2 regions of the Exiguobacterium sp. UBA6282 genome follow, and region 1 is predicted to be linked to the other one. Evidence: a T-box and tRNA genes for the amino acid it is inferred to sense, from the RefSeq annotation. Region 1 holds a T-box; the other holds one or more tRNA genes.
What was found. A T-box is a leader RNA that pairs with one kind of tRNA and senses whether it is charged. The one in region 1 lies ahead of argS (arginine--tRNA ligase), so its partner is inferred to be a tRNA-Arg.

Region 1 (10,861 bases):
AAGCGGGAAATCAACAAGTGTTCCTTCGCATCATCAAATCGTTTGGCATTATCGTTTGCTTCAAGGGAGTCACCACGTTCTTGCAACAGACGTTTGAACAAGAAGAGAATCAAGGCGGATACTGTAGCCGCGACGAGCGGACTTTCATCGTAGAACCAGATTCCAAGTAGAGCACTTAACATGCTGATTCCATAAACGAGGGACTGCAGCTTCACGAGACGTCGCCAATCGTATTTCAAGTAGAGGAAGCGATTGACGAACAGACATTGGAAGTAAGAGACAAGGAAGACAGTGATCAAAAAGCCGATGAAGGGAAGCAGGGCTTTCGTATACGTAAAGTTTGAGCCGATCGGTCCACCGAGCGCTTCATACGCAAATACCGGAAGCGAGATGTAGACTAAATCAAACAAGGCGTTGATCGGGTAGAGATAGGCGAAACGTTTCCAGCGAATCGCTTTTCGGTGAGACATGAATTGAAAGACGAGAATACCGACTTGGCTTAAAATCAAAGCGTACGTCAAACCGTAATTGAGGAATAAAAATAAGATGATGCCTTCTTGGAATGTATAATAAATGCCGCCACGACGGACATTATCGAACTGAAACAGGAGAACGAGCCCAAACAAATAAAGAGTATTGACGATGGAGATGGAAGGATGGAAGGTAGGTGGATGAACGATGCCAATCAATAATAACGTCAAGGCGACGAGACTGAAAACGATCCAGCTCGTCCGGGCTACCTGTTGGTAGTAGCGCATGAAACATCCCTCCCCCTGAGAAGTATCTTTTATTCCTATACCCGAATTGTGGAAATTTTGATAAGCCATTTACCAAAAAAATAAGGTTGAGAGAAAAGAAAGAATTGCGTATAATGTGAAAGATATCGAATACAGTCGATGATGAAGAGAGTAACGGTTGATTTTCGTCAACTAGCGAATCAGGGAATGGTGGAAGCCTGAGGACGAACCGGTCGTGAAGCGCACTTCTGAGACGCTACCCGATTCCAGAAGGAAAAGGCGTAGCCGGGGGAACCCCGTTATCCCCGAACAAGGTGGGTGTCAAAAATGACACCAAGAAGAGTGGTACCGCGGTCATTCCGTCTCTTTGCGCGTGGCGCAAGGGGCGTTTTTTATTGCCAAAAATCAGTGAAGCAGGAGGAAATAAAGATGAGTTATAAAACGCAATACGCAGAAGTATTACATCAAGTCATGGAAGGTGCCTTATCGGTTGAACAAATCGAACAACTGATCGAGCAACCGAAACATGAAGATCATGGAGATCTGGCATTCCCATGTTTCATGCTCGCGAAAGCATTCCGTAAAGCACCGAACATGATTGCTTCGGAGCTCGCAGAAAAAATTGATGCGCCGTTGTTCTCAAACGTTCAAGCTGTTGGTCCTTACATTAACGTCTTCTTGAACCGGGAAGTCGTCTCGCAAGAAATCGTCAACCAAGTCCTGACGGAGCAAGAGGCGTTCGGATCAAGTGAAGCGAATGGAAAAACGATCGTCACTGATTTTTCATCACCAAACATCGCGAAACCTTTCTCGATGGGTCACTTACGTTCAACAGTAATCGGAAATGCGCTCAACCAAATCTCACGTAAAAAAGGGTACGACGTCGTCGGTGTCAACCACTTAGGGGACTGGGGAACACAGTTCGGGAAATTGATGGTGGCGTACACGATGTGGGGTGAGGAAGAAGCGGTCCGTGCAGAACCAATCAAGGAATTGTTGAAATTATACGTCCGGTTCCACGAAGAAGCGGAAACAAATCCGACGCTTGAGGACGAAGGACGTCTCTGGTTCAAAAAACTCGAACAAGGTGATGAGCAGGCAACGACGCTTTGGACGTGGTTCCGTGAAGTCTCACTCGTCGAGTTCAACCGTGTTTATGAGATGCTCGGTGTTAAATTCGATAGTTTGAACGGAGAAGCCTTCTACAACGATAAGATGCAACACGTCATCGATTTGCTCGAAGAAAAAGATCTCCTCGTCGAATCAGAAGGGGCAATGGTCGTTGACCTCGAAGCAGAGGGTATGCCACCTGCCTTGATTAAAAAGAAAGATGGCGCAACGCTTTATGCGACACGTGACTTAGCAGCTGCTGTCTATCGTCTCGAAACGTACCGCTTTGAGCAAGCATTCTACGTCGTTGGCGGTGAACAAGCGCTTCACTTCAAGCAATTGTTCGCAGTCCTGAAGAAACTTGGATTTGAGAACGTCGACGGAATGCACCATGTACCGTTCGGTTTGATTATGAAAGACGGAAAGAAAATGTCGACGCGTAAAGGTCGGATCGTCTTGCTTGAAGAAGTACTACAAGAAGCAATCGACGTCGCGAAGCAAAACATCGCGGAAAAAAATCCGAACTTAGCGAATGCCGAAGCCACAGCTCGTCAAGTAGGTGTTGGCGCCGTCATCTTCCATGATTTGAAAAATGAACGGATGAATAATATCGAGTTCGATCTTGAGCAGATGTTGAAATTCGAAGGCGAAACAGGACCGTATGTCCAGTACACGAATGCCCGTGCGCACTCGTTGCTCCGTAAAGGTGGCTATGATGGCACACCATTCGCTGGTAGTGCCGATGATCATGCATGGGGTGTCGTCTCGATGCTAAACCAATTCTCGACGGTCATCGATCGCGCGTTTACACGTCGCGAGCCGTCAATCATCAGCCGCTACGTCTTAGATCTTGCACAAAGCTTCAATAAATACTACGGACACGTCCGTGTTCTCGAAGATGACGCAGCAAAACAATCGCGTCTTGCACTCGTCAAGTCCGTCACGATCGTCTTGACAGAAGGTCTTCGTTTACTTGGTGTCGGCGCTCCGGAAGAAATGTAAGACCAATCCACGAATAAGAAGAGGTAGATTATGAAGACTGAGACGAAAGACCGATTACAGCAAGCTGCTTCACAGATGAAGCAGGAGCCTTTGGCAGAAACCGTCGCCTTCATGGCTGATTTTCACGGGAAAGTCGCTGCTTGGTTACCGGGAGAGTCTGTCGATTTCGTTCACGATTTCGTGACAGCGCCGGAAGCTGATTTGATTGCTCCGATCGAAGGAGACGCGTTGCGCACGAAAGACAATTTTGAATTCTTCATGCGTAAGAAACAGACACGAAAAAAACTCGGCGAACTGTTGACGCTTTGGAAGTCGGCACGCACGACAGAGACGTTGAGTCAAATCGATGCGATCGGATTAAAAAAATGGCTCGCTCGTAATGAATTCCGTTCGGAAGATAAACCATGGGATTATTTGAACCGTCTGCATGTTCTTCTGTTCCTTGATTTGATGACGACGATCATCGATGATCATCGATTGACGAGTTTGCATGAGCAACTTGTCGGTACAACACCAGTTCCGACGAGCTTCGTTCGTCGTCAAGGGGATGTCCGTCAAGTCATCGAAGCATTCGCGGAAGAGACGAACTTCACACAAGTGGATATCGTCAAGGCATCGCTTGTCCGTTATCTCTGATCAATAAGATGCATGAACAAAAGCCGTCGAGCCCTGTGCCCGACGGCTTTTGTCGTATCCTCTTACTTCGCCTGATAGAATACGATCGATTGTTGCACTGAATCGTAAAGACACCATTCTCGTTCGAACACGACAGGACCTAGATTGATGGCATATCGTCCTCCATTAATGGATAAAGATTGATACAATGGGCTCGACAGAGCAATACCATTTCGAAACAAACCTCTGATATGACTATGACCAAAAAAGAGTACTGGTTCACGTTGCTGTGACAAATCAGGCAAAAAATCACGGGACCAATTCAATTGATCTCCATGAATCAACAATGCACCCTCGATGTGTTGTTTTCGAGGGCAGTCGCGTAACGCATCGATGACAGGAGATAGTTGCGGTGGAACGAGCGACAGGATGCGCTCTTCTTGATTACCCAGTAATGTCTTAAAATCAATTAGGTTTAAAAAATCATCATCAAGCGTCACGACGAGGGAGAGCGATTCGAAAGAATAGCGCTTCGCTCGCTTTTTACCGACATGGCATTCATGAACATCACCGAGACAAAACAAATGCGCATCGGGAGCGAGCTGTCGTATGTCAGCTAGGACAGCCGCTGTGTCGGCTACTGAACTGTGAAGATCCGCAAAAAGGGCATAACGCATGATCGACCACTCCTTTGTTAAGGAGATACCCGAAAATGCGTTATGCCTATCTTTTGAATATGAGCGTTCAGATCAATCGATTAACGGAAGTTAATGAATTGAACATCGACTGATAATGGAAGCTCACGAACGATCTGCATGACTTGTTGTAAGTCGTCACGTGATTTACCTGTGACGCGGATTTGGTCATCTTGGATCTGTGTCTTCACTTTTAATTTCGATTCCTTGACGGCATTGTTGATCTTTTTCGCGTCGTCACGGTCGATTCCACTTTTCAGGATGACACGTTGTCGGACCGTATTCCCGGCAGCCTGCTCGACTTTTTCATACTGCAGGTTTTTGGTTGGGACTTCGCGCTTGATCAATTTTGCTGTTAAGACATCTTTGACTTGATCGAGTTTGAAATCGTCATCTGAGATTAGAATCAAATCCTCTTTTTCGAGCTTCATGTCGCTTTTTGAACCTTTGAAGTCGAAGCGGTTCGTGATTTCCTTCAGTGCGATTTGGACCGCGTTCTTGACTTCCTCGATGTTGATTTGTGACACGATATCAAATGAATTATCTTTTGCTGCCATTTCAATCTCCCCTTTCATTCCACTCTCTATTTTAGAGAGGAATACCGGAAGCGTCCACTGCTTTGAAATTTTGTTATAATAAAAACCATGAAATGAAAGGGGTGCTTGGCTTTGAAACAAACAGCAGACATGTTGACGCTCACACCGCAAGAACTGGATGAGCGATTTGCCTATAGTGGAAATGATTTAGGAGCGACCTTCTCAGAGACAGCGATTCACGTGCGCTTGTGGGCGCCGACAGCAGAACGTGTCGTGATTCGTCTCTACAAGACACTACGCGCACGAAAAGTCGAAGAGGTCGAGATGGTGGCAGACGAACGGGGAACGTACGTCGTTGAACTCGATCGAGCGACATATGAAGGTTATTTCTATACGTTTCAAGCGAGCATCAACGGACAAAAGGTCGAGGCGGTCGATCCGTATGCGAAAGCCGTCGGAACGAACGGAAAGCGCGGCGCATTAATTGACCCGACCAGTGTGACACCAGAACGATGGATTGAAGAACGTCCATTATTCCATTCTTCGCAAGACGCAGTTGTTTATGAATTACACGTACGCGATGCAACGAGTCATCCGGCCAGTGGTGTCGTTGCACGTGGTACGTTCGCTGGACTGACGGAAGCAGGGACACGGACACCAAATGGTGGATTGACAGGGCTTGATTATTTGGCAGACCTCGGTGTGACACATGTCCAGTTACTACCGATCTATGATTTTGGCTCGGTCAATGAGACAGCGCCGAACGACCCGGATAACTATAACTGGGGTTATGATCCGGTGAACTACTTTGCGCCGGAAGGTTCGTACTCCTCGAATCCGGATGATCCACGAACGCGGATTCTTGAATTAAAACAATTGGTGCAGGCGTTACATGATCGCGGGATCCGTGTCATCATGGACGTCGTCTTCAATCATACGTATGATGCGGCGACGGTTCCGCTTGGTCAGTTCGTTCCTGGATACTTTTATCGTCAAGAGGCGGATGGGAGTCTCTCAAACGGTAGTTTCTGTGGAAATGATACTGCATCTGAACGTCTGATGATGCGAAAGTTCATTCTTGATTGTGTGACGTACTGGGCGAAAGAATACCATCTCGATGGGTTCCGCTTCGACTTAATGGGACTTCATGATATTGAGACGATGAATCAAGTGCGCCATGCACTTGACCGGATTGATCCATCGATTCTGATCATCGGTGAAGGCTGGGATCTCGATACGCCACTTGATCCGGAAGAAAAAGCGAACTATTTCAACGCACCGAAGATGCCAGGAATCGCTCATTTCAACAACGGTTTACGGGACGGGGTCAAAGGCGATGTCCAAACGCCAGAAGACCGTGGTTTCATCAGTGGTGCATTTGACCGGACGAGTGAAGTCAAACGGGGAATCGCTGGTAACGTCTCTTCGCAAGGGTTTGCCGATGAGCCGAATCAAGTCGTCTCGTACGTCGAGGCTCATGATGATTTGACGATTTGGGATAAATTGACGGTGTCTCGTCCAGAAGACACGGAAGAGCTTCGTCGGAAACGGCAAATGCTTGCGAATGCGATCATTTTGACGGGACAAGGGATTCCTTTCCTCCATGCCGGACAAGAGTTCTTCCGGACGAAAGACGGTATTCGTGACAGCTTCAATGCCGGAGAGGTCGTGAATCGTCTCGACTATGAACGGGCAGAAACAGAGCGTCCAGCAGTCGAGTACGTCAAAGGATTGATTGCCCTTCGTCGTCAGTATCCGATGTTCCGTCTCGCAAACGCGGCGATGATTAAAAAACATCTTCGTTTCCTTGAAGAAGAGGAAGGTGTCATTGCCTTTGAACTGAAGCGAACATATGAAGGATACGTCGAACGGCAGCGTGTCTATCACAATGCGACGGAAAAAGATATCACGATTGAATTGCCAAATGGTGAATTCGAGGTGTTGGTTGAGTCGGGTGCCGTTAAATTACACGCACCACGGTTGCACGAAGAAAAACAGTTAGTCGTTCCAGCATTGACGACTACGGTTATTGCGGAACGAAAAGCAGATTACAAGAAATACGCGGTAGCAGGTGGTGCAGCACTGACGATCATCGGATTGTTGTACGCAGCGAACAAGCGTCGAAAGAAAACCGATTAAATGGAGAAGGATGAAGCACTAAATGGCTTCGTCCTTCTTTTGTGTGCGGATGACAGTCCGATGTCAGCCTGTCATACAATTGACTTACGAAAATCATTGAAAGATTGTTTGAACATACATCTTTCGGGAACAATTCATATGTAGTATTTTAAATGTTGTTTTGACGTGAAAGGATGTACGTTGTATGTTCGGTTTCGGTGATTTATGGAAATTCTTTTTGTCGTTCTTTTTACTATTGCCTATCGTGACATTGATTCATGAGATGGGACATTACTTTTTTGCCCGATTATTCGGCGGAAACATGGAGATCAATATCGGTTCAGGAAAGTCGTTGCTTCGTGTTGGTCCGATTCGTTTGAATCGCGTCTATTTTTGGGATGGCTGGTGTCAATATGAGGCACTACGTAAAGAGACGAAATTCGCTAACATTCTGGTTTATGCCGGTGGATCGATTGCAAACGTGGCGAGTATCTTAGCCATCAATGGTCTGATTTACGCCGGTGTGTTCGAAGCATCAATCTTTACCTATCAATTCGCGTATTTTTCGTTTTATTTCGTCTTTTTCTCCCTCTTCCCGATCGATCATCCGAACGGTTATCCGAGTGATGGGAAAGCGATCATTAATGTCTTCCGGTACGGTAAATCAGAATACCATCCGCAATCCTAAGGTAAAAAATAAAGCCTCCTTCCATCGTTGGAAAAGAGGCTACTTACTCAAGATTCCGATTCGCTAGACGAATCAGGTTCCGTGTTCGCTTGTTCCTGCTCGAGTTCGACGAGCTTTTGAATCAAGATATGGCGTGGCATATGCATTAGTTGTTCAAGTGGTACGTTCAGACGTTTCGCAAGTTCGATAGCTGTCTCTGCGGATAATTGTAAAGGTTTCATCGTGTTCGTCCTCCTTTTTCCATGAAGTTAGTATAACAGGAGGTGCAAGCCGAGCGCATCAATAGTAGCGAGAAACTGAGAAGGTTGATACCGTATGAAGTAGGAAGTGATGCATATGTATAAACCTGCTGCAGAGCTGTTACTCCATGAATCCGTCTCACTGTTTGATCGCATCGGGGAGGATTTGCTTCTTTTTCGAGATCGCCACGGATTTATGAAATGTGATGCGGATTTAAGACCACTGTGGGAAACAGCATGTGCGTATGTTCCATTCTCCTGGTACATTGAGCCAGGCGGTGGACGATTGTTCATCGTATTTGAAGAGTCAGCTTATTTTGGTTTATTGGATTTAGAGCAAGGGCATTTAAATTACATTAAGCGACCCGCTGCTTTCTCCGAAGCATGGTTCAGTAATTTATTCTTGTGGCAAGATGATGAAATCTTCCTATACACGGCAGAAACGGACGTCGTCTGTGTGAACGTTCAAACAGGGGACTGGCGGTACTCAAACTATGAAGAGGTGCCGCTGTTCGGACGCTTAGTTGAGCGAGGATATGATACACGTTTGACGTTCGAGCGATTCATCGCACCTACGACGATCATCTCCTATGATGATCTACAAGAACGGTATGTGATTTGGGATGCCGCGACGAATCAGGAATCAATCATTCCTTTTTCGGATTACGCGGAGTATTCACTCGTTGACCACCGGCACCAATTGTTTTCGATCACCGATTCCTCTCGGTTTTACTTGTATGAGAAGAGTCAGCTGAAATATAAGTTCGAGGGATGCTACTCCTCCGTTTTACTCAAAAGTGTGTTACTCGATGAAGAGGCGCGGCGTCTTGCGATCGTGTCGACATCGACTACATTCGGCAACACATGGGTTCAAATTTTTCAAAAGACGTAATGAAACATCCTTTTCGCTTTTCAGCAAGAAGGATGTTTTTTGTACGTTTATACAGGAAGGAGACGCATCATGGAACGGCTTGGTCATCTGATTAGTGCGTATTTTCGAGGAGTGTTGGTCGTTTGGGGGCTTCTACTCGTCGTGCTTGGTTATTTTGCATATCAATTACCCGATCGTCTAGAAGGAAATGGATTTACACGTGACGGTGATTTTCAACGTGTCGAAACGGTGCTCGCTCAAGATTTTGGGCAGGATCCACATACGATCATCGTCCTATTTGAGAATCAAGAGAATCTACGACAAACGATGGTACAACATGTCGAGCGCTTCCGTGACATCAAAGGAGTCGGGAACGTCATTGGTCCCGTCGAAAATCCGCGAGCGATGCGGGACGATAAGGGATACGTGACAGTCGGTGTACCAACACTTGATGCGAAATGGGCAACAGCGGTCACACGTCAACTGGATGGTACCGGGACGATTCGGCTAACGGGTGAACCGGTCGTCGTTGATGATTTGAATACAGCGTCCAAAAATGACCTCATCCGAGCTGAGTTAATCGGAATTCCGGCAGCATTGATCGTCTTACTACTCGTTTTCGGTACACCCGTTGCCGCCATCTTACCCTTGATCATGGGACTCGTCACTTTTGTTTTTGGTGCCGGTGTTCTTTATTTCGTTGCCGGACAACAAGAGTTATCGATCTTCGTCTTGAATGCGGTCGCAATGATTTCGCTGGCGCTCGGCATTGATTTTTCGCTGTTATACGTTAATCGGTTCCGTGAAGAACGGCAGGACGGACAAGGGATTCGGTCGGCAGCGATTCGTTCGGTCGAGACGGCAGGACGCTCGATTTTATTTTCCGGAATCTGTGTATTCGTCGGACTTGCAGGATTGTTGTTGATTGATGTTGATGTCTTCCGCGCTGTCGCAATCGGGACACTCGTTTCGGTACTCGGGGCGGTTGTCAGTGCGTTGACATTATTACCGGCACTATTAATCGTTTTCGGGAAGGTACTAGAAAAAGGACGACTTTTCCGGCAACAAGCAGGTCGTGGAGAAGATCGTTGGCGCCGCCTCGCACGTTTCGTCATGAAGCGCCCTGTCACAGTGACGATTCTATCTTTATTACTTCTTTTACCTTGTTTATTTCCGTTACGTGACTTGACGTTGAACATTCCGCAAGCAACTGCCCTGCCGGAATCCTATCCGTCGCGTCTGGCCTTTGAGTCGTGGGAAAAAACATTCGGGAACGATGGAACGGACGCCGTTCTCATCTTGTCTGCGGATGCTTCCTCAGAGGTGGGACGAGAAAAAATCGAAGATGTGACGATTCGACTCGAATCAGATTCAGAAGTGCGTTCCGTCGTGTCCGCCGCAACGATCGCGGAACAGCAACAGGTTCCGCTCGAGCAGTTACTCGCTGTTTCGGCTGGGCGCGATGCACTGAAGCCGTTTCTATCAGAGAACGATCAAGCACGGATCAACGTCAATTTAAAAGGAAATCCCGGCGATGCTACTTCGCAAGACTGGGTACGGAAGGTGCAGGCGGACGGTTACCTTGTCGGGGGACTAGCAGCCTTTAATCAGGAAATTTATGATGCCATTGAATCGAAACTCCCACTGGCTATCGGTGTCGTCGTCTTGGCGACATTCATCATTCTGCTAATCGCGTTCCGATCCATCTTGATTCCAATCAAAGCGATTCTGATGAATTTGCTCAGTTTAGGAGCAACGTTTGGATTACTCGTCGTCTTGTTCGAGTCCGGCGCAGTTCTTCCGCAGGAGACGATCGGCATTCTAACACCGGTCTTCATCTTCTCACTCGTCTTCGGCTTATCGATGGATTATGAAGTGTTCCTCGTCTCGCGAATGGAAGAATATTATGACGAGACGGGCGATAACGATCATGCGACCGAGATGGGACTGGCGAAGACGAGTAAAATCATTACGTCCGCTGCCTTGATCATGATTGTCGTCACTGGTGCGTTTGCCTTTACAGGTGTTAGTCCGATCAAACAACTTGGCGTCGGTATCGCGCTTGCAATTTTTATTGATGCGACGATTGTCCGGATGCTCCTTGTCCCCGCACTGATGAAGCTATTTGGTCACTGGAACTGGTGGTGGCCGGGAGGGCGTCGTAAAGCGATCCGCAAGTGACACATCGCGTAAGCACATCAGTAGCTATTCAGAGGAAGACGAGCGTATACTGTCGATATTCAATTCAAG
Region 2 (10,861 bases), on a different contig from region 1:
TTCCATTCACCATCTTGATACATCTCAAGTGTGTCCTGTCCTTCACGAGCTCGGGTCCGCAACTCTTGGTTACCGACCTTCGTTTTTGAAAGTGGTTTGACCTTCGCAGTTTGTGTCGAGATCCGTTTCGTATCCTCAAGAATCCGCGTCAGCGTCGGGGCGTAAATCTTCCAGAAGAACGCCGATTCACTTTCCGCACTATCGAGGATGAACTGTTTGCGGAACCAATCGAGACCACTGTATCGATAATAACGTGGGATATCCGCGACGTCCGTATAATCACCAGCAAAATAGTGACCACTTCCTTGCGTGACATACGCTGGAAACTCAAGCGGCAACTGGTATTTTCGAAGCATTGCTTGTGTCTGTTTCGAAGGGTTCCAAGAGAAATGCGCTTGTTGTTTCCCGCCATCTAGTTCAAGAATCTCGAACCAGTAGTTATAACGGACCTCATCTTTTGCATTCCCCTTATTTTGATCCCACTTGTAAAGTAAAGGAGTGTCATCATTGACGAAAAAAGCTTTTTCGGTCGAATCATTAATAAAAACATAACCCGGACCTGATAGTTTGAACTCTTTTTCTTTCGCTTGTGTTTTTAATTGAGCTACGACGTTTTTCTCAAGACCTTGCAGTTTTGTTAAATCTGGGAAAAATCGACCGATCCATCCTGTCCAAGCCGTCCCGAATAATTGTCGAAACGCATTGGACCGCTCGACTGACGTCGGACTTGCTGCTGTATTAAATTCCGCCACGACGGTTTTCCCTTGCGAAATCGCTTCAGTTGCGAGCTCGACGTCTTCTGTCGTCAAGCCACCACGATGTTCTTTTTTCCCGTTGACGTCATATGATTTTCCGTACGTATCCGTAAACAACAGCACATCTGCTTTAGAGGCTTGTCGTAACATTTTTTTACCTTGTGTACCATCATAACGGTTGATGTAGTCCGAATACGTATAATCTTGCCCTTGCATATTTCGGATCTTTAAGTGATTCAATAACCACGTCGTTCCGGCATGCTCTCGCTCTTCCGTTCCGTTCGTGTAATCAAATAGCGCAATGTTTAATGTCTTTTCCTGCTTCAAGAACCAAATGGCAAATGGTGTCAGAACGAGTAAGACGACGATTGCGAACGTCCATTTATAACGCCTCATATTGGCATAGCCTCCCACTAGAACAATTTGTTCCTATCATTGTAACGTGAATCAAATGATGTTCATATAATGGAAATCAAAAATGTTGTAAGGAAATAATTAGATACTATTTTTAGATTACTTTAAACCCTCATAAAAAAAACGTTTTGTTCTCCTATTATAGGAGAACAAAACGTTTCATTTTTTACAGAAGACGATAAATCGCTTCCCATGCGGCATCGACGCCTTCTCCTGTCTCAGATGAGAAAGGAATTAAGGTATCTTGACCATCAAATTGCAATTTACGTTTGATTGCCGCGATATGTTTATCACGTTGACTCTTTTTGATTTTATCGAGTTTTGTCGCAACGACGATGACCGGTAGATCGTAATACTTCAAGAAATCGTACATCGTCACGTCATCCGCAGACGGATCATGTCGGATGTCGACGAGCTGTACGACACCTTTGAGGATTTCACGTTGTGTGAAGTACTTCTCCATCATCTTGCCCCACGCTTCACGCTCCGTCTTCGAGACTTTCGCATACCCGTAACCCGGTACATCGACGAACATGACTTCATCATTGATGTTAAAGAAGTTCAAAGTTTGCGTTTTACCTGGTTTCGAAGATGTCCGCGCGAGTGCTTTTCGCTGAACCAGTTTATTGATGAAAGAGGACTTTCCGACATTCGATCGCCCTGCGAGTGCCACTTCTGGCAACAATGGCTCCGGATAATGTTCCGGGTTTACGCCACTCGTAATAAAATCAGCTTTATAAATTTTCATGTTACTCTCCTTTTAATGCATGTTCGAGCACTTGCTCCATCGTCGCGACCGGAATGAATTCCATTCCTGCGCGGACGCTTTCCGGGATATCATCGATGTCCCGCGTATTATCTTGTGGTAGAAGAACGGTCGTCAAGCCCGCACGATGTGCTGCGAGTGACTTTTCCTTTAGTCCACCGATCGGTAAGACCCGTCCACGTAGTGTGATTTCACCTGTCATCCCGACGTCCCGGCGAACCGGACGCTTCGTCAAGGCGGAAATCAGTGCTGTTGCCAGTGTGATACCAGCAGATGGACCATCTTTTGGTACAGCACCTTCAGGGACGTGGATGTGGATGTCTTGCGTTTCGTAGAAGTTCGGTTCGATGCCAAGGGACGTCGCATTTGCTCGGACGAAGCTGTACGCAGTCTGAGCGGACTCTTGCATGACGTCACCGAGTTTCCCGGTTAACTGCAGTTTCCCTTTACCCGGAGCAAGACTGACTTCGATCGTCAACGTATCGCCCCCAAAAGCAGTATACGCTAAACCAGTCACTGCGCCAATCATATCTTCTAGCTCGCCTTGACCATAACGATAGATCGGTTTACCTAGGAAATCATCTAGATTACGCTTCGTCACCGTCACCCGCTTCTTCTCACCCATCGCGATTTGTTTTGCTGCTTTCCGGCAAAGTGAGCCGAGGACACGTTCAAGATTACGGACACCGGCTTCTCGTGTATAACGACGAACTACTTCTTCTAGCGCGTCTGCTTTGACCGTCAATTGACTCTTTTTCAGACCGTGTTCAGCAAGTTGCTTCGATAATAGATGACGAACGGCAATTTCCGTCTTCTCTTGTTCCGTATAGCCACCAATCTGAATCAGTTCCATTCGGTCGAGCAACGGTCCTGGGATGTTCGAGACATCATTTGCTGTCGCAATGAAGAGGACATTTGATAAATCGAACGGTTCTTCGATGTAGTGATCGGAGAAGCTGTTGTTTTGTTCCGGATCAAGAACTTCAAGCATCGCGGACGATGGGTCACCACGGAAGTCATTTGACATCTTATCAATCTCATCCAGTAAGAAGACCGGGTTATTCGTTCCTGCTTGTTTTAAACCGCGGATGATTCGACCTGGCATCGCACCGATATACGTCCGGCGATGTCCACGGATCTCCGCTTCATCGCGCACGCCACCAAGTGAGACGCGGACAAACTTCCGCTCGAGCGCTGTTGCGATGGAGCGAGCAAGCGACGTTTTCCCGACTCCTGGAGGACCAGAAAGACAGAGAATCGGACCCCGTAGCGAATCCGTCAATTGACGAACAGCGAGATACTCAAGAATTCGTTCTTTGACCTTTTCTAGACCGTAATGATCCTTTTCGAGCTGTTCCGAAGCTGCTGAAACGTTCAAGAAATCATCGGTTGCTTCGTTCCACGGTAACGAGAAGAACCACTCGAGATAGTTGCGGATGACACCATGTTCCGGACTTGTCGCCGGTACGACAGCTAAACGACTGATTTCCTTCTCGACGTTCGCAACCGTCGTTTCCGGTAAATCAAGCATGGACAGTTGCTCCCGGTATTTCGTCGCATCGCTTTCAACGGACGCCGACTCGCCACCGAGTTCTTGTTGAATCGTCTTCAATTGTTCCCGCAAGTAATACTCGCGTTGCGATTGTTCAATCGTCTTCTTCGTCCGTTCACGCATCTCACGTTCGAGTTCGACGACTTCATATTCATGTTTCATGACGTCAAGCAACATCAATCCCCGTTCGACCGGATCCTGTTGTTCGAGGAACTCCTGTTTCTTCGAGATATCGATCGGTAACTTCGACGTGATATAGTCCGTCAATGAGTCGAGACGTTCATAGGTCTCGAACCGACGACGCTCATCTGTTCCGATGCCTTTGATACGAGAGACGAGTTGACCGAACTGTTCTTTAATTAGACGAACGAGCGCTTCTTGTTTCGCCCCTTTGATGTCCATCTTCTCGATTGGTTCGATGACTGCTTGATATCCTTCGTCCGTCTCCTCAACGTTTTCAATCCGGACGCGTTCCTTCCCGATAACGCGGACACGAACTGTATCATTCCCAAGTTCACTCATCTTCGCGATTTGAACAAGTGTACCGACCTGATGCAACCCGTCGACAGACGGCTCTGCTTCTGGATCACGTTGCGTGACGACGACGAGATCGATCTCGTGTTCCTTTGATGCAAGTAAGGCTTTTAAGGATACCGGACGCCCGACATCAATCGTCAATCCGATCAACGGATACGCGACGACACCGCGTAACGGTAAAAGTGGATATTGTTTTTTCTTCATTCGAATTCCTCCTAAACAAAAAGACTCGGAAAGGCGTACAAGTAGCCTCCGAGCCGATTTGTCACGGTGTTACGCCGTTTCTTTTTCTTTCCCATGTTCAATTGTACCATCTTTCAACTCAAGCGTTGGACCGCGCTTACCAGTCAACGTTTCTGCTGTAATGATGACTTTCGCGATGTCTTCACGCGATGGAATTTCGAACATGATATCTAGCATAGTTTCTTCGATGATTGAACGAAGACCACGCGCACCTGTTTTACGTTCGATTGCGAGCTTCGCAATCTCAAGAAGTGCATCTTCCGTGAAGTCGAGTTCGACATCATCAAGTTGAAGCATTTTCTTATATTGTTTCACGAGGGCGTTTTTCGGTTTCGTCAAGATTTGAACGAGTGCCTCTTCATCGAGTGGCTCGAGTGTTGCCATGACTGGCAAACGACCGATGAACTCAGGAATCAAACCAAACTTTTGAAGATCTTCTGGCAATGCGGCTGCTAGAATTTCTTTTTGTGTGAGGTTACGGTTCTCTGAATCGTTTCCGAAGCCGATGACTTTTTTACCGAGACGACGTTTGATCGACTGATCGATACCATCGAATGCTCCACCAACGATGAACAAGATGTTCGTCGTATCGATTTGGATGAATTCTTGATGCGGATGTTTGCGTCCACCTTGTGGAGGTACACTTGCAACAGTTCCTTCCAAAATCTTCAGCAAGGCTTGTTGAACACCCTCACCAGAAACATCACGTGTAATTGACGGATTTTCTGATTTACGAGCGATCTTATCGATCTCATCAATGTAGATGATTCCTTTTTCAGCCTTCTCGACATCATAGTCCGCTGCTTGGATGAGTTTCAACAGGATGTTCTCGACGTCTTCACCGACATAACCGGCTTCCGTCAAACTTGTTGCATCTGCAATCGCAAACGGTACGTTTAAGATACGTGCCATCGTTTGGGCAAGAAGTGTCTTACCGCTACCTGTTGGACCGATCATGACGATGTTTGATTTTGAGAGCTCGACATCATCTGCGCGACCACCAGCATTGATTCGTTTGTAGTGATTATACATCGCTACAGATAACGATTTTTTCGCTTTTTCTTGACCGATGACATAATCGTCAAGTGTCGTACGAATTTCATGCGGTTTTGGAACATTCTTCAGCTCGACTTCTTCTTCTGTACCGAGTTCTTCCTCTACGATTTCATTGCAGAGTTCGATACACTCGTCGCAAATGTAAACGCCAGGTCCAGCAACAAGTTTGCGTACTTGTTCTTGTGTCTTTCCACAGAAAGAACATTTTAGCTGACCTTTTTCTTCGTTGAATTTAAACATAAAGGTCCACCCCTTTAACGTGGAAATTGTATGGACGCCTGTAGCATCCCGTCTCACGTTTTACTATTTATGATTGTAGCATGAACAAGGAAAGTCTTTCAAATCCTGGACGAACGATTTACAGTTTGATGTCCTGAACCAAGGATTGTTTGTCCTTGTTTGACCTATCGTACAAAAAAATCGACTCCAAGACCAGAAATTGGGCTTGAAGTCGATCGAAAACCATGAAATGGCTTATTTTGCTTTTGCGTTGTCGACGAGAACATCGATAGCTTTACGGAATTGAAGATCGCCTTTAAGCGTTTCAAGACCACCTTGTGGTGCAAGCATCGTTTCAAGTTGATCTGCAGGGATGTTGTAGAGTTCTGACATTGATTGAAGTTCAGTTTGTGTTTCCTCATCTGTTACTTCGATTTTTTCGTCAGCAACGATTTGCTTAAGGACGAGACGTGCCTTAACGCGCTCTTCCGCTTGCTCTTTCATTTCAGAACGCATTGCCTCTTCTGTCGTTCCAGTCAACTGGAAGTACATGTTGAGGTCGATGCCTTGTGATTGAATACGTTGTGTGAACTCTTGAACCATACGCTCGACTTCGTTTTCGACCATGACTTCTGGAAGATCAACTGTCGCGTTTTTCGTAGCCGCTTCGACTAACTCATCGCGCATTGAAGCATCAGCTTCTTGTTTGCGTGTGTTTTCGAGACGCGTACGGATTTTTGTTTTCAACTCGTCGAGTGAAGAAACTTCTTCATCCATCTCTTTTGCGAACTCATCTGTCAATTCAGGGAGCTCTTGCGCTTTGACTTCATGGATTGTTACTTTGAATGTAACTGGTTTTCCAGCGAGTGATGCTTCGTGGTATTCCTCTGGGAATGTCACTTCAAGATCTTTTTGCTCGCCAGTTTTTAAACCGATCATTTGCTCTTCGAATCCAGGAATGAAGTTTCCAGAACCGATGACGAGTGAGTAGTTCTCAGCAGTTCCGCCGTCGAATTGGTTTTCCCCATCGAAACCTGCGAAGTCGAATACGACTGTATCGCCATTCTCGATGACGCCATCTTCTTTAACGACGAGTTCTGCACCGCGTTCTTGCAATGTTTTGAGTTCAGCGTCGACGTCTTCGTCAGTAACGTTCGTTTCAACTGCTGTGTACTCAAGACCTTTGTACTCACCGAGTGTAGCTTCTGGCTCGATGACGAACGTGATTTTGAATTCGACTGGCTTGCCTTTTTCGAGTGTTTCAACGTCGATGTTTTCAAGCGCGATTGGCTCGATTCCTGATTCGACGACTGCACCTTCGATTGTGTCCTTATAAAGGATATCGAGTGCATCTTGGTACAGTGCTTCTTCACCGTACATTTTGTTGAACATTGCGCGTGGCATTTTTCCTTTACGGAAACCTGGTGTGTTCAAAGTCTTAACGACTTTCTTGAACGCTTGGTCTACCGCTTTATCAAATGCTTCAGCAGGCGCTTCATACGTGAGGACGCCGAGGCTACCTGATTGTTTTTCCCATTTTGCAGTCATGCTGAGTCCCTCCAAAATTGTCAATTAGCGTACATGTGTGTACAACAAGTCACATTATAGCACAATCGTTCTGACGATTACCACTGTTGAACGAATCGTTTCCAGATGTCTCAATCGAAGTAAATCTGCTCGAATGCGATGACTTCCGGATAGAGGATATGCACCCCCTGATATAATCGCTTCGCTAGCGGACTCAAGTCACGTTCCGGCTCTTCTTTTTCAAACGACAGACCGGCTAGTTCTTCGCATGCGAGAAGCCACTTCTCCATATCCGACCCGATTGCTTCTCGTTCTTCAAGATGAATCAACTGGTCCGAACGTAAGACGAGCAAGGCTCGAAAAGGATCCATTTTTTCTAATGTATGCATCGATGCGAGTAACGCTTGTTGTTCCTGTTGATGCGCAATCAGCACTTCTTCTAAATCTTGACGCGTCGAGATCGTCCAGTGTACATCTAAATGTGGCACATAAATGTCTGCCGGATAGGACAGATGCTCAATCACACTTCCTAATAACTGATCGATGACGAGTAGGCTTTGATGTTCTGTATCCTGAGCACGAAGATACTTGTGTGTGATGTAGTCAAAGAGCGCAGGTGTCCGTTCGAATTCAGCACCAGCCAAATGGCGCATTTGTTCGACCCAGCTTCCATGTTGCAACACATGCATCAACGCCGTTCCGGAAGTTACAGTACTCTGAGTAACATTGTTTTTTTGAACCGGTGTCGTCTTTTGTTCTCGCACCGTCATCCGCTGTTTGATCTCGTCTAACCGAAGCGCAAGTCCATACGGCAGATACGGTGACGCCGAGCGTAGAGCGAGCTTCATTGGATACCGTTCTCCGAGTTCATAAAGAAAGAGTGCGAGCACTTGCTCCACACCCTCGACTTCAAGAAAACGTTCTGCTACAGTTTCGTATCGTTCACGGTCATGCAGTAATAGCGGTTGAATGACATAGAGTCGGTATAATACGTCTTCTCCTGTCAATTGGTCAGTCTCTAATTCCTTGACCAGCCGTTCCTGTTCAGATGCGGGCAAACGGAGGATGCGCACTCGTTCCGCTTCTAATTCGTGTTCCATCCAGCGGGATGTCCCCATTTTCCGACACTCCTTTTAATTCACTGTTCAGTTTGTGAATGGATCAAGCAATGATGTCCAGTTCGTGATCGCCTCTTGTAATTTCCCTGCTTGTTCGATGCCAAGACGATTTAATGTATCGAGAGAGACGTCTGTTTCAAGAAGTCGTGTGATATCTTCTGATTGATTCACGAACTGCTCGAGCTTTGCACTTAAATTTTGTAACTCTTGCGGTGGATTTTCAAGTCCCGCCAATCGTTGGTCGATTTGGTCCAGCTCTTGATTGAACTGATCAATCGTTCCGTTTTCCTTTAACTTTTCGACTTGTTGGTCGAGCGCTTGCTCCGGATTCGTGGATTCGCGTGCTTTCGCAGCCGCTTCATTCAAAGAAGAAGATAAGTCTGACGTGACTTGTGCCGTATCTTTCGCAATCCCTTGAAGTTCTCCAGCATAATCGACACTATTTTTCACATCGTTGACCTGTTGTTTTGCATCATCAACTGTATTTGAAATCTCACTACACCCTACAAGAAACGTACTGAGTAACAGGACTGTACCAACTTTCTTCCACATCGCTTTCATCCCTTTCGAGTTCATGATACCTTAATTATAAACGAAAATTGAAATAAAAAAAAGAGACCGCCCTCGTAAGGGCAGTCTCTATTTTAATTATAGCGTCCCAAGAGGGATTCGAACCCCCGACCGACGGCTTAGAAGGCCGTTGCTCTATCCTGCTGAGCTATTGGGACGTGTCAACACGAATAAACTATACTAGAACAATTCTTTCGTGTCAATCACATTACAAAGATTGCATTTATTTTATTACAAAAATGTTCCGTCGAGGTGAAGTGCATTGACGCGATCCCCGTTCATGTCAAGAAAATCGACAGAATAGCGGTCTTGTTCTACTTCAAGAATCGCATACGTCTTGTCTGGGCGATGGCGTGGCATCCGAATCGATCCTGGATTGATGAATAACACACCATCCCGATACTCCGCCTTCGCAACATGAGAATGACCATACAAAACGATATCAGCTTGCTTTTCGTTCGCATGATGTTGCAAGACATCTAGGCTATATTTGACGTCCTGACGATGTCCGTGGACACAGAGGACCTTATGCTCGTCCATTTCCGACGTGACTTCTTCCGGGAAATCGTGTCCATAATCACAGTTCCCCCGTACAACACGATATGGATATAACGATTCAATGTCGCGTGTCAATTGAGAGTCTCCACAATGAAAAGCCAAATCCACGTCCTGATGCCGTTCGAATATCGTAAGCAGTTCTTGTTCTAGTCCATGGCTATCACTAACGATCAACGCTCTCATTTTCATCACACTCCTAGGAAAGTAGTTAAGTCCTGTTCGAGCTTGCGCAATGCATTGCCACGATGACTGATCATCGCTTTTTCTTCTTTCGTCAACTCAGCAGCCGTTTGTCCACTTGCCGTGACGAACAATGGGTCATAACCGAAACCGTTCGATCCCGTTGCTTCAAAACCGATTCGCCCTTCCATTGTTCCGCGTACCGTCAATGTTTCGCCTGTTGGTTTTGCTAGCGCGAGTACACAAACGAAGCGTGCCGTCCGCTCCTCTTCCGGAACACCTTCTAACTTTTCAAGTAGTAGAGCGTTGTTCGCTGCATCCGACTTTTCAAGACCCGCGAAGCGTGCCGAGTAGACACCTGGAGCGCCATCTAAAGCATCGACTTCAAGACCTGAATCGTCAGCAAGTACTGCGTGACCAAAGTAGGCTGCTGCTTCTGTTGCTTTTAAGAGTGCATTCTCCTCGAATGTTTCACCTGTCTCATCCGTTTCTTTAGCATCCGAATGATCGAGTAACGACTCGACTGTATAGCCGAGACGCCCAAGCATGCTTTCGAGTTCCTTCACTTTACCAGCGTTATGTGTTGCGACGATGACTTTCATTTATGTTCCCCCACTTCTTCTCCTACATACCACCACGAAACACCGAGTGCCTCGCGACCGGCTTCAATCAGTTCCTTAATACCTTTTTCCCCAAGTTCGAGCATTTCGAGCATCTCTTGACGGGAAAAGGTCGACTCTTCTCCTGTTGCTTGCATCTCGACGATTTTACCGGATGAGGTCATGACGAGATTGAAGTCGACTTCAGCTGCAGCATCCTCTTCGTAGCATAAATCAAGTAAGGCATTCGATTCGACAATTCCAACTGAGATGGCGGCGATGCCCTCTTTGATTGGTGTATCGGTCAGTTTTCCCGCTTGAATCAGTTGATCGATAGCTCGAACGAGTGCTAAAAATCCACCGGTGATCGATGCTGTTCGTGTTCCGCCATCAGCTTGAATGACGTCACAATCGATCCAGATCGTCCGTTCACCAAGTTTTTCTAGATCGACGACCGCCCGAAGCGATCGGCTAATGAGACGTTGGATTTCCATCGTCCGTCCCGTCTGTTTGCCGCGAACGGCTTCTCGTGCAGTCCGCTGAGCGGTTGCCCGCGGTAACATCGAATATTCCGCATTGATCCAGCCTTGGTGTTTTCCACGCAGAAATGGTGGTACCCTTTCCTCGACGGTCGCCGTGCAGAGGACTTTCGTATCACCCAGTTCAATCAAAATCGAACCTTCCGCGTGTTTATTGATGTCAACCGATAACTGTACTGGACGGAGATCGTCCGCCGTTCGTTGGTCTGTCCGCATTTAATCTTCCTC

Region 2: it encodes a tRNA-Arg, which carries the amino acid that the T-box ahead of argS (arginine--tRNA ligase) is inferred to sense. The anticodon was not compared.

Annotation. Positions count from the first base shown of each region.
Region 1 is NZ_DJUM01000030.1:5,416-16,276, reverse strand. Features, by position in the region: partial or broken gene B2751_RS08980 (GGDEF domain-containing protein) at 1-758, opposite strand, end outside; T-box leader at 888-1,107, shown strand; gene argS (arginine--tRNA ligase) at 1,167-2,849, shown strand; gene B2751_RS08970 (hypothetical protein) at 2,880-3,485, shown strand; gene B2751_RS08965 (metallophosphoesterase family protein) at 3,548-4,141, opposite strand; gene B2751_RS08960 (YajQ family cyclic di-GMP-binding protein) at 4,222-4,716, opposite strand; gene pulA (type I pullulanase) at 4,828-6,834, shown strand; gene B2751_RS08950 (site-2 protease family protein) at 7,019-7,501, shown strand; gene B2751_RS08945 (YycC family protein) at 7,549-7,722, opposite strand; gene B2751_RS08940 (hypothetical protein) at 7,838-8,632, shown strand; gene B2751_RS08935 (MMPL family transporter) at 8,702-10,792, shown strand.
Region 2 is NZ_DJUM01000004.1:3,908-14,768, reverse strand. Features, by position in the region: gene B2751_RS00490 (hypothetical protein) at 1-1,151, opposite strand, end outside; gene yihA (ribosome biogenesis GTP-binding protein YihA/YsxC) at 1,336-1,917, opposite strand; gene lon (endopeptidase La) at 1,919-4,228, opposite strand; gene clpX (ATP-dependent protease ATP-binding subunit ClpX) at 4,298-5,563, opposite strand; gene tig (trigger factor) at 5,798-7,090, opposite strand; gene B2751_RS00465 (hypothetical protein) at 7,201-8,187, opposite strand; gene B2751_RS00460 (hypothetical protein) at 8,215-8,739, opposite strand; tRNA gene B2751_RS00455 (tRNA-Arg) at 8,842-8,915, opposite strand; gene B2751_RS00450 (metallophosphoesterase family protein) at 8,989-9,498, opposite strand; gene B2751_RS00445 (XTP/dITP diphosphatase) at 9,504-10,097, opposite strand; gene rph (ribonuclease PH) at 10,094-10,849, opposite strand; gene racE (glutamate racemase) at 10,850-10,861, opposite strand, start outside.